Regions from separate parts of the Lysinibacillus capsici genome, predicted to be linked through region 2. Evidence: a T-box and tRNA genes for the amino acid it is inferred to sense, from the RefSeq annotation. Region 2 holds a T-box; the other holds one or more tRNA genes.

Region 1 (3,487 bases), 510 kb from region 2:
TCAATAGAATTTTTGTGAAAGATAAAAGTCTTTCCATTTTAGGCTAATTACATGCTGACGCTTGGCTTTCGCGGTGCGGCTAGCCTCTTTCTGGCTAACCCCGGCAATCAAGTAGTCTTCCTCTTTTATCCCACAAATAAATTGAAGGTATTCACTTATGGATGGCTGTTGTAACTGATTCCCTACTCCACATTGAAAATAAGAGCTTATCCCCTCTAAGCATACAGATAATGGGCTTTTTGATCGCTATGCTACTATGAAAAAAGTAAAGTAAAGAAACTTTGCAGAATGGTTGATTGTAGTGGAGCCAGCGTCACAGATGAGACCCTGGAGCAAACGTAAATGAGTGAAGTGGCTCATCGGACGCCCCCTGGAAAGGAAGCTGGCGGAACGGAAATCAACCTCTTACCTTGCTAATAGGTGTCTTTTTCTGCTAGTGATCTTTTCTCAACAACATGAAAAAGGAGAATATCTTAAAGGAGAATAGAAAAAAGCATGTAACACACATCTGTGCTACATGCTTGATGACCCGTACGGGATTCGAACCCGTGTTACCGCCGTGAAAGGGCGGTGTCTTAACCACTTGACCAACGGGCCGTGGCTCCGAAGGCAGGACTCGAACCTGCGACAACCTGATTAACAGTCAGGTGCTACTACCAACTGAGCTACTTCGGAATAATGATGGGCCTAAATGGACTCGAACCATCGACCTCACGCTTATCAGGCGTGCGCTCTAACCAGCTGAGCTATAGGCCCATTTTGGAGCGGGTGATGAGAATCGAACTCACGACATCAGCTTGGAAGGCTGAGGTTTTACCATTAAACTACACCCGCAATAATGGTGGGTCAGGACGGAATCGAACCGCCGACACTTAGAGCTTCAATCTAATGCTCTACCAACTGAGCTACTGACCCGAAAAATGGAGGAGGTAGAGGGATTCGAACCCCCGCGCGGTGTTACCCGCCTGTCGGTTTTCAAGACCGATCCCTTCAGCCAGACTTGGGTATACCTCCAAAAATATTACAATGGTGGAGCCTAGCGGGATCGAACCGCTGACCTCCTGCGTGCAAGGCAGGCGCTCTCCCAGCTGAGCTAAGGCCCCATTTATCATGAAAGATGGTCGGAATGACAGGATTCGAACCTACGACCCCTTGGTCCCAAACCAAGTGCTCTACCAAGCTGAGCTACATTCCGTAAACATGATTTTATTGGCGCGCCCGACAGGAGTCGAACCCATAACCTTCTGATCCGTAGTCAGACGCTCTATCCAATTGAGCTACGGGCGCATGCTAATTAAAAAATGATGAGCCATGAAGGACTCGAACCTTCGACCCTCTGATTAAAAGTCAGATGCTCTACCAACTGAGCTAATGGCTCGTGCAATTAAAAATGGCTGGGGTACTAGGATTCGAACCTAGGCATGACGGAATCAAAATCCGTTGCCTTACCGCTTGGCTATACCCCAATTTTAAAATGGGGCGACTGATGGGAATCGAACCCACGAATGTCGGAACCACAATCCGATGCGTTAACCACTTCGCCACAATCGCCACTATATAAATTATATTAGCTATATTATGAACGAGTACCTCAATACCTGGCAGGGGCAGTAGGAATCGAACCCACACCAAAGGTTTTGGAGACCTCTATTCTACCGTTGAACTATGCCCCTAAAATGGTGGAGGGGGACGGATTCGAACCGCCGAACCCTAAGGAGCGGATTTACAGTCCGCCGCGTTTAGCCACTTCGCTACCCCTCCAAGGGAATGGTGCCGGCGATAGGAGTCGAACCCACGACCTACTGATTACAAGTCAGTTGCTCTACCAACTGAGCTACACCGGCAATAATAATGGCGGTCCCGACCGGGATCGAACCGGCGATCTCCTGCGTGACAGGCAGGCATGTTAACCGCTACACCACGGGACCAAAATGGTGGAGGATGACGGGCTCGAACCGCCGACCCTCTGCTTGTAAGGCAGATGCTCTCCCAGCTGAGCTAATCCTCCACAAAAAATAAGCGAAGCGACGTCCTACTCTCACAGGGGGAAGCCCCCAACTACCATCGGCGCTAAAGAGCTTAACTTCCGTGTTCGGTATGGGAACGGGTGTGACCTCTTTGCCATCATCACTTCACTTATTCAGCTGAAAGACTTATTCTTTCAAAACTAGATAAACGATACATTGAATGTTTCAAACGTTTTGGTTAAGTCCTCGATCGATTAGTATTCGTCAGCTCCATGTGTCACCACACTTCCACCTCGAACCTATCTACCTCATCGTCTTTGAGGGATCTTACTTACTTGCGTAATGGGAAATCTCATCTTGAGGGGGGCTTCATGCTTAGATGCTTTCAGCACTTATCCCGTCCACACATAGCTACCCAGCGATGCCTTTGGCAAGACAACTGGTACACCAGCGGTGTGTCCATCCCGGTCCTCTCGTACTAAGGACAGCTCCTCTCAAATTTCCTACGCCCACGACGGATAGGGACCGAACTGTCTCACGACGTTCTGAACCCAGCTCGCGTACCGCTTTAATGGGCGAACAGCCCAACCCTTGGGACCGACTACAGCCCCAGGATGCGATGAGCCGACATCGAGGTGCCAAACCTCCCCGTCGATGTGGACTCTTGGGGGAGATAAGCCTGTTATCCCCGGGGTAGCTTTTATCCGTTGAGCGATGGCCCTTCCATGCGGAACCACCGGATCACTAAGCCCGTCTTTCGACCCTGCTCGACTTGTAGGTCTCGCAGTCAAGCTCCCTTGTGCCTTTACACTCTACGAATGATTTCCAACCATTCTGAGGGAACCTTTGGGCGCCTCCGTTACCTTTTAGGAGGCGACCGCCCCAGTCAAACTGTCCGCCTGACACTGTCTCCTGCCCCGCTAAGGGGCATGGGTTAGAATTTCAATACAACCAGGGTAGTATCCCACCGACGCCTCCTTCGAAGCTGGCGCTCCGAGATCTCTGGCTCCTACCTATCCTGTACAAGTTGTACCAAAATTCAATATCAGGCTACAGTAAAGCTCCACGGGGTCTTTCCGTCCTGTCGCGGGTAACCTGCATCTTCACAGGTACTATAATTTCACCGAGTCTCTCGTTGAGACAGTGCCCAGATCGTTACGCCTTTCGTGCGGGTCGGAACTTACCCGACAAGGAATTTCGCTACCTTAGGACCGTTATAGTTACGGCCGCCGTTTACTGGGGCTTCAATTCGCAGCTTCGCTTGCGCTAACCACTCCTCTTAACCTTCCAGCACCGGGCAGGCGTCAGCCCCTATACGTCACCTTACGGTTTTGCAGAGACCTGTGTTTTTGCTAAACAGTCGCCTGGGCCTATTCACTGCGGCTCTCATGCGCTTGCACGCTCAAGAGCACCCCTTCTCCCGAAGTTACGGGGTCATTTTGCCGAGTTCCTTAACGAGAGTTCTCTCGCACACCTTAGGATTCTCTCCTCGACTACCTGTGTCGGTTTGCGGTACGGGC
Region 2 (3,487 bases):
TGCGGAACTTCTGTATGGAAGCCAAATCCTAAAAACCAACGATACGCCATATTCGTTTCAATTTCTTTGATGGTTTGACGCATGGACCGTATACCAAAAACGTACTGAATAAACGTCATTTTAAAGAGAACAACAGGATCAATACTAGGGCGTCCTTTAGCAGAGTAGAGGTTTTCTACTAAAGGATAGATAAATGAAAAATCAATAGCCGCCTCTAGTTTTCGTACTAAATGATCTTGGGGAACTAATTGATCAATCGTTAACATTTCTAATTGTTCACGTTCATTGATTTGATTTTTCGTCATCATGGTTGATCACCTCGAAAGTGTACTTTTTATCAATAGATGAATAAGGAATTCTTTATGTAGAAGTTGATTGGAACGAAGGGTGGCGACTCCTGCGGGAAAAGCGGGAAAGTCGAGATCCTGGACTGAGCGAAGCGAGGGAAGCAGCTCGACCCCGCCCGCGGAAAGCGTCCGCCCGTAGTGGAAATCAACGGCTTTACTTTATTTTATTGTAAAAGAAAAAAGACTGTGGGCAAACTCAAAATTCATTGAGTTTGTCTACAGTCTGAAACGTCAGCCAAATTTAAATGGCTGACGTCTTTTTTTATAGTTTTGTGAATAAATGATAAGTAAGAAGAAATAGAAAGGATGCCATTACTATGTTTCGTCTCTTTTTATTTTTAGTAAGTTATGGCTTAATGATCCTCTCTTTAGGGAATCTCATATTGTATTTAAATTACCGCACACTAGGTTATTCATGGAAGGTTGTTTTCAAATTTATTTTTCAAACAACAGAATTTTATATGGCGGTAGGAGCCTGTATCATCATCTGCGCAGTTGTGCTTGATTTGGGCTTTGATCGATCCTCAGACAAGCCGTAAGTTTAGCGACGTGCGCGCCCAAGACCCATAGCATCTTCCATACGTTTTAATGTAGCACTAGCAATCGCATTCGCCTTTTCAGCACCTTCATCTAGAATGACATCTAACTCTGATGATTCTACAAGATGATAGAATTTTTCTTGAATCGGTATTAAGTGTTCAATTACTGCTGTTGCTACACCCTGCTTGAATCCACCATAACCAATTCCCTCATATTTTTTGACTAAATCTTCAACGGCTACCCCTGAAATAGCTGATTCGATTGTCAATAAATTTGAAACACCTGGTTTATTTTCCACATCAAATGCAACGATGCCGTCAGAGTCAGTTACAGCTGATTTAATTTTTTTCTCAATGTCTTTCGCAGTATCTAATAAGCGGATTGTCGCTTTCGTATTTGGATCTGATTTACTCATTTTCTTTGTTGGCTCTTGTAAGGATTTAATGCGTGCGCCTGCTTTAGGTAATTGAATTTCTGGAATTGTTAAAACATCGCCAAAGCGTTTGTTAAAGCGTTCTGCAAGGTCACGAGTTAGCTCAATATGCTGCTTCTGATCATCACCGACAGGGACTATATTTGTGTTATAAAGTAGTATGTCCGCGGCCATTAGCGGTGGATATGTTAAAAGAGCAGCAGATACGCTTTCCTTACCATGTGATTTATCTTTAAATTGTGTCATACGTTCTAGCTCACCGATAGACGCAACACATTGTAACATCCATCCTGCCTGAGCATGCGCTGGCACCTCTGATTGAATAAATAAGGTCGATTTTTTAGGGTCAATGCCAGTAGCAATATAGGTAGCAGCAAGCTTTCGAATACTTTCTCGTAATTCTTTCGGATCTTGTGCAACAGTGATGGCATGTTGATCAACGATACAATAAATAGCGTTTCCTTCATCTTGTAGTGCCGGGAACTGCTTGAATGCTCCTAAATAGTTCCCTAATGTTACGATACCTGTAGGCTGTACGCCAGAAAAAATAGTTGTCATTAAAAATTCCTCCTCGAAATCAATTTCTGTAACTTGTGTCACAGCGTTGTTTTCACCTTTCCATTTGGCGATGAAGACAAAAAAACATCATGCGTCCTCATTAGATTTTTTCTAATGAAGGGACGAATGATGTTTGAATCCGCGGTACCACCCAGCTTGCCTAAAAAGGCCACTCAGCTTCGTAACGTGAAGGGACGAGCTTTGCTAATAGCTTCAAGTAGCGTTCACAAAGCTAACTCGGAAGTCCATTCCACATGCATCCACGATCTGTTTACAGCAACCACAGACTCTCTATACGTGAATTAGCATATGTACTACTCTTCGTCAGCGTTTTTCTCAATTTAAATTGTTCAAATTGATTTGATTGCAAAGAATTATATTATAAAGATTCCTTTGTGTAAAGTCAGACTTTTGACGGTGTTTTTTTTCTAGAAAAAATTATATGCTTTTTTTGTTATGTAATTTTGTTATAAATTTATAATTTTTTATTAAAAAATTGTTTAGATGTACACGTGGGATTGACAATTTTCTCGATTATTTTTCTTAAATGAGAACAACTGAGCTATCTGTTTAGATGTTTAAAATGCTTTAAAAATGGGAATGGTAGTAGTAGCACATAAGTTTGAAGAAAATACACCATATTTGAAAGCTGTATAAATAGACAGAATATTTATGGATAGGTTCAGATTTTTTTTATTGGAACTATATTCAAATACAGCGGAGTACTGTATAATGGTACTGTGTATTTTACATTACATTAATTCTAATTTAACACATTGGTTCTGGTTTATAGATAATGATTTAGAAATGAAAGGATGTGTCAGAATGATCGTAACCCTATTTACATCACCAAGTTGTACCTCTTGTCGTAAAGCGAAAGCGTGGTTAGAGGAGCACGAAATTCCATATACAGAACGTAATATATTTTCTGAACCGCTTAGCATAAGTGAAATAAAAAAAATTTTACGTATGACGGAAGACGGAACTGATGAAATTATTTCCACTCGTTCTAAAATATTCCAAAAATTAAATGTGGACGTTGAAAGCTTACCATTACAACGTTTATATGAGTTAATTCAGGAATATCCGGGCTTACTACGTAGACCAATCATTTTAGATGAAAAACGTCTGCAGGTTGGCTACAATGAAGATGAAATTCGTCGTTTTTTACCTCGAAAAGTTCGAGCATATCAGTTACAAGAAGCGCAACGAATGGTGAATTAAACCTTTCTATTCTGAATAATATATGTAATAGATGTTACAGATGTGGAATACATGTTGTGACATCTTTTTTTATGTTTTACTTCTGTAAAACCTTCTATAATGAAGTATAATAATTAATAGGGAAAAGTCATATATTTCCGTAAAAGTATGTTAAACTTGATTTAAGTTAAATAGTTTACTACAATTTCAATAATTCAAATATCTTCTGTGAAACGGTGTATATCCTTTTCATTTTATGACAGAACAGCATACAATAGAGTTAGAGACAACTGTGAACACAAAAATTCATGTTTGCGGTTACTCGATGGTTTTACTGTAGTGTGGTCAAAGGTTGAAAAACAAATGCAGTATGAAGGTTAAAAACAAAGAATAAAAGCATACTAAT

The links. A T-box is a leader RNA that pairs with one kind of tRNA and senses whether it is charged. The one in region 2 lies ahead of trpS (tryptophan--tRNA ligase), so its partner is inferred to be a tRNA-Trp.
Region 1: it encodes a tRNA-Trp, which carries the amino acid that the T-box ahead of trpS (tryptophan--tRNA ligase) is inferred to sense. The anticodon was not compared.

The regions. Positions count from the first base shown of each region.
Region 1 covers NZ_CP084108.1:338,206-341,692, reverse strand. The annotation lists tRNA gene LCP48_RS01710 (tRNA-Glu) at 526-597, opposite strand; tRNA gene LCP48_RS01705 (tRNA-Asn) at 599-675, opposite strand; tRNA gene LCP48_RS01700 (tRNA-Ile) at 683-756, opposite strand; tRNA gene LCP48_RS01695 (tRNA-Gly) at 761-834, opposite strand; tRNA gene LCP48_RS01690 (tRNA-Phe) at 840-915, opposite strand; tRNA gene LCP48_RS01685 (tRNA-Ser) at 922-1,014, opposite strand; tRNA gene LCP48_RS01680 (tRNA-Ala) at 1,028-1,103, opposite strand; tRNA gene LCP48_RS01675 (tRNA-Pro) at 1,119-1,195, opposite strand; tRNA gene LCP48_RS01670 (tRNA-Arg) at 1,211-1,287, opposite strand; tRNA gene LCP48_RS01665 (tRNA-Lys) at 1,306-1,378, opposite strand; tRNA gene LCP48_RS01660 (tRNA-Gln) at 1,392-1,466, opposite strand; tRNA gene LCP48_RS01655 (tRNA-His) at 1,476-1,551, opposite strand; tRNA gene LCP48_RS01650 (tRNA-Trp) at 1,600-1,673, opposite strand; tRNA gene LCP48_RS01645 (tRNA-Tyr) at 1,678-1,761, opposite strand; tRNA gene LCP48_RS01640 (tRNA-Thr) at 1,769-1,844, opposite strand; tRNA gene LCP48_RS01635 (tRNA-Asp) at 1,853-1,928, opposite strand; tRNA gene LCP48_RS01630 (tRNA-Val) at 1,933-2,008, opposite strand; rRNA gene rrf (5S ribosomal RNA) at 2,020-2,135, opposite strand; rRNA gene LCP48_RS01620 (23S ribosomal RNA) at 2,202-3,487, opposite strand, start outside.
Region 2 covers NZ_CP084108.1:848,962-852,448, forward strand. The annotation lists gene LCP48_RS03965 (IS1182 family transposase) at 1-308, opposite strand, end outside; gene LCP48_RS03970 (YuzI family membrane protein) at 665-886, shown strand; gene trpS (tryptophan--tRNA ligase) at 889-1,878, opposite strand; T-box leader at 1,994-2,215, opposite strand; gene spxA (transcriptional regulator SpxA) at 2,707-3,102, shown strand.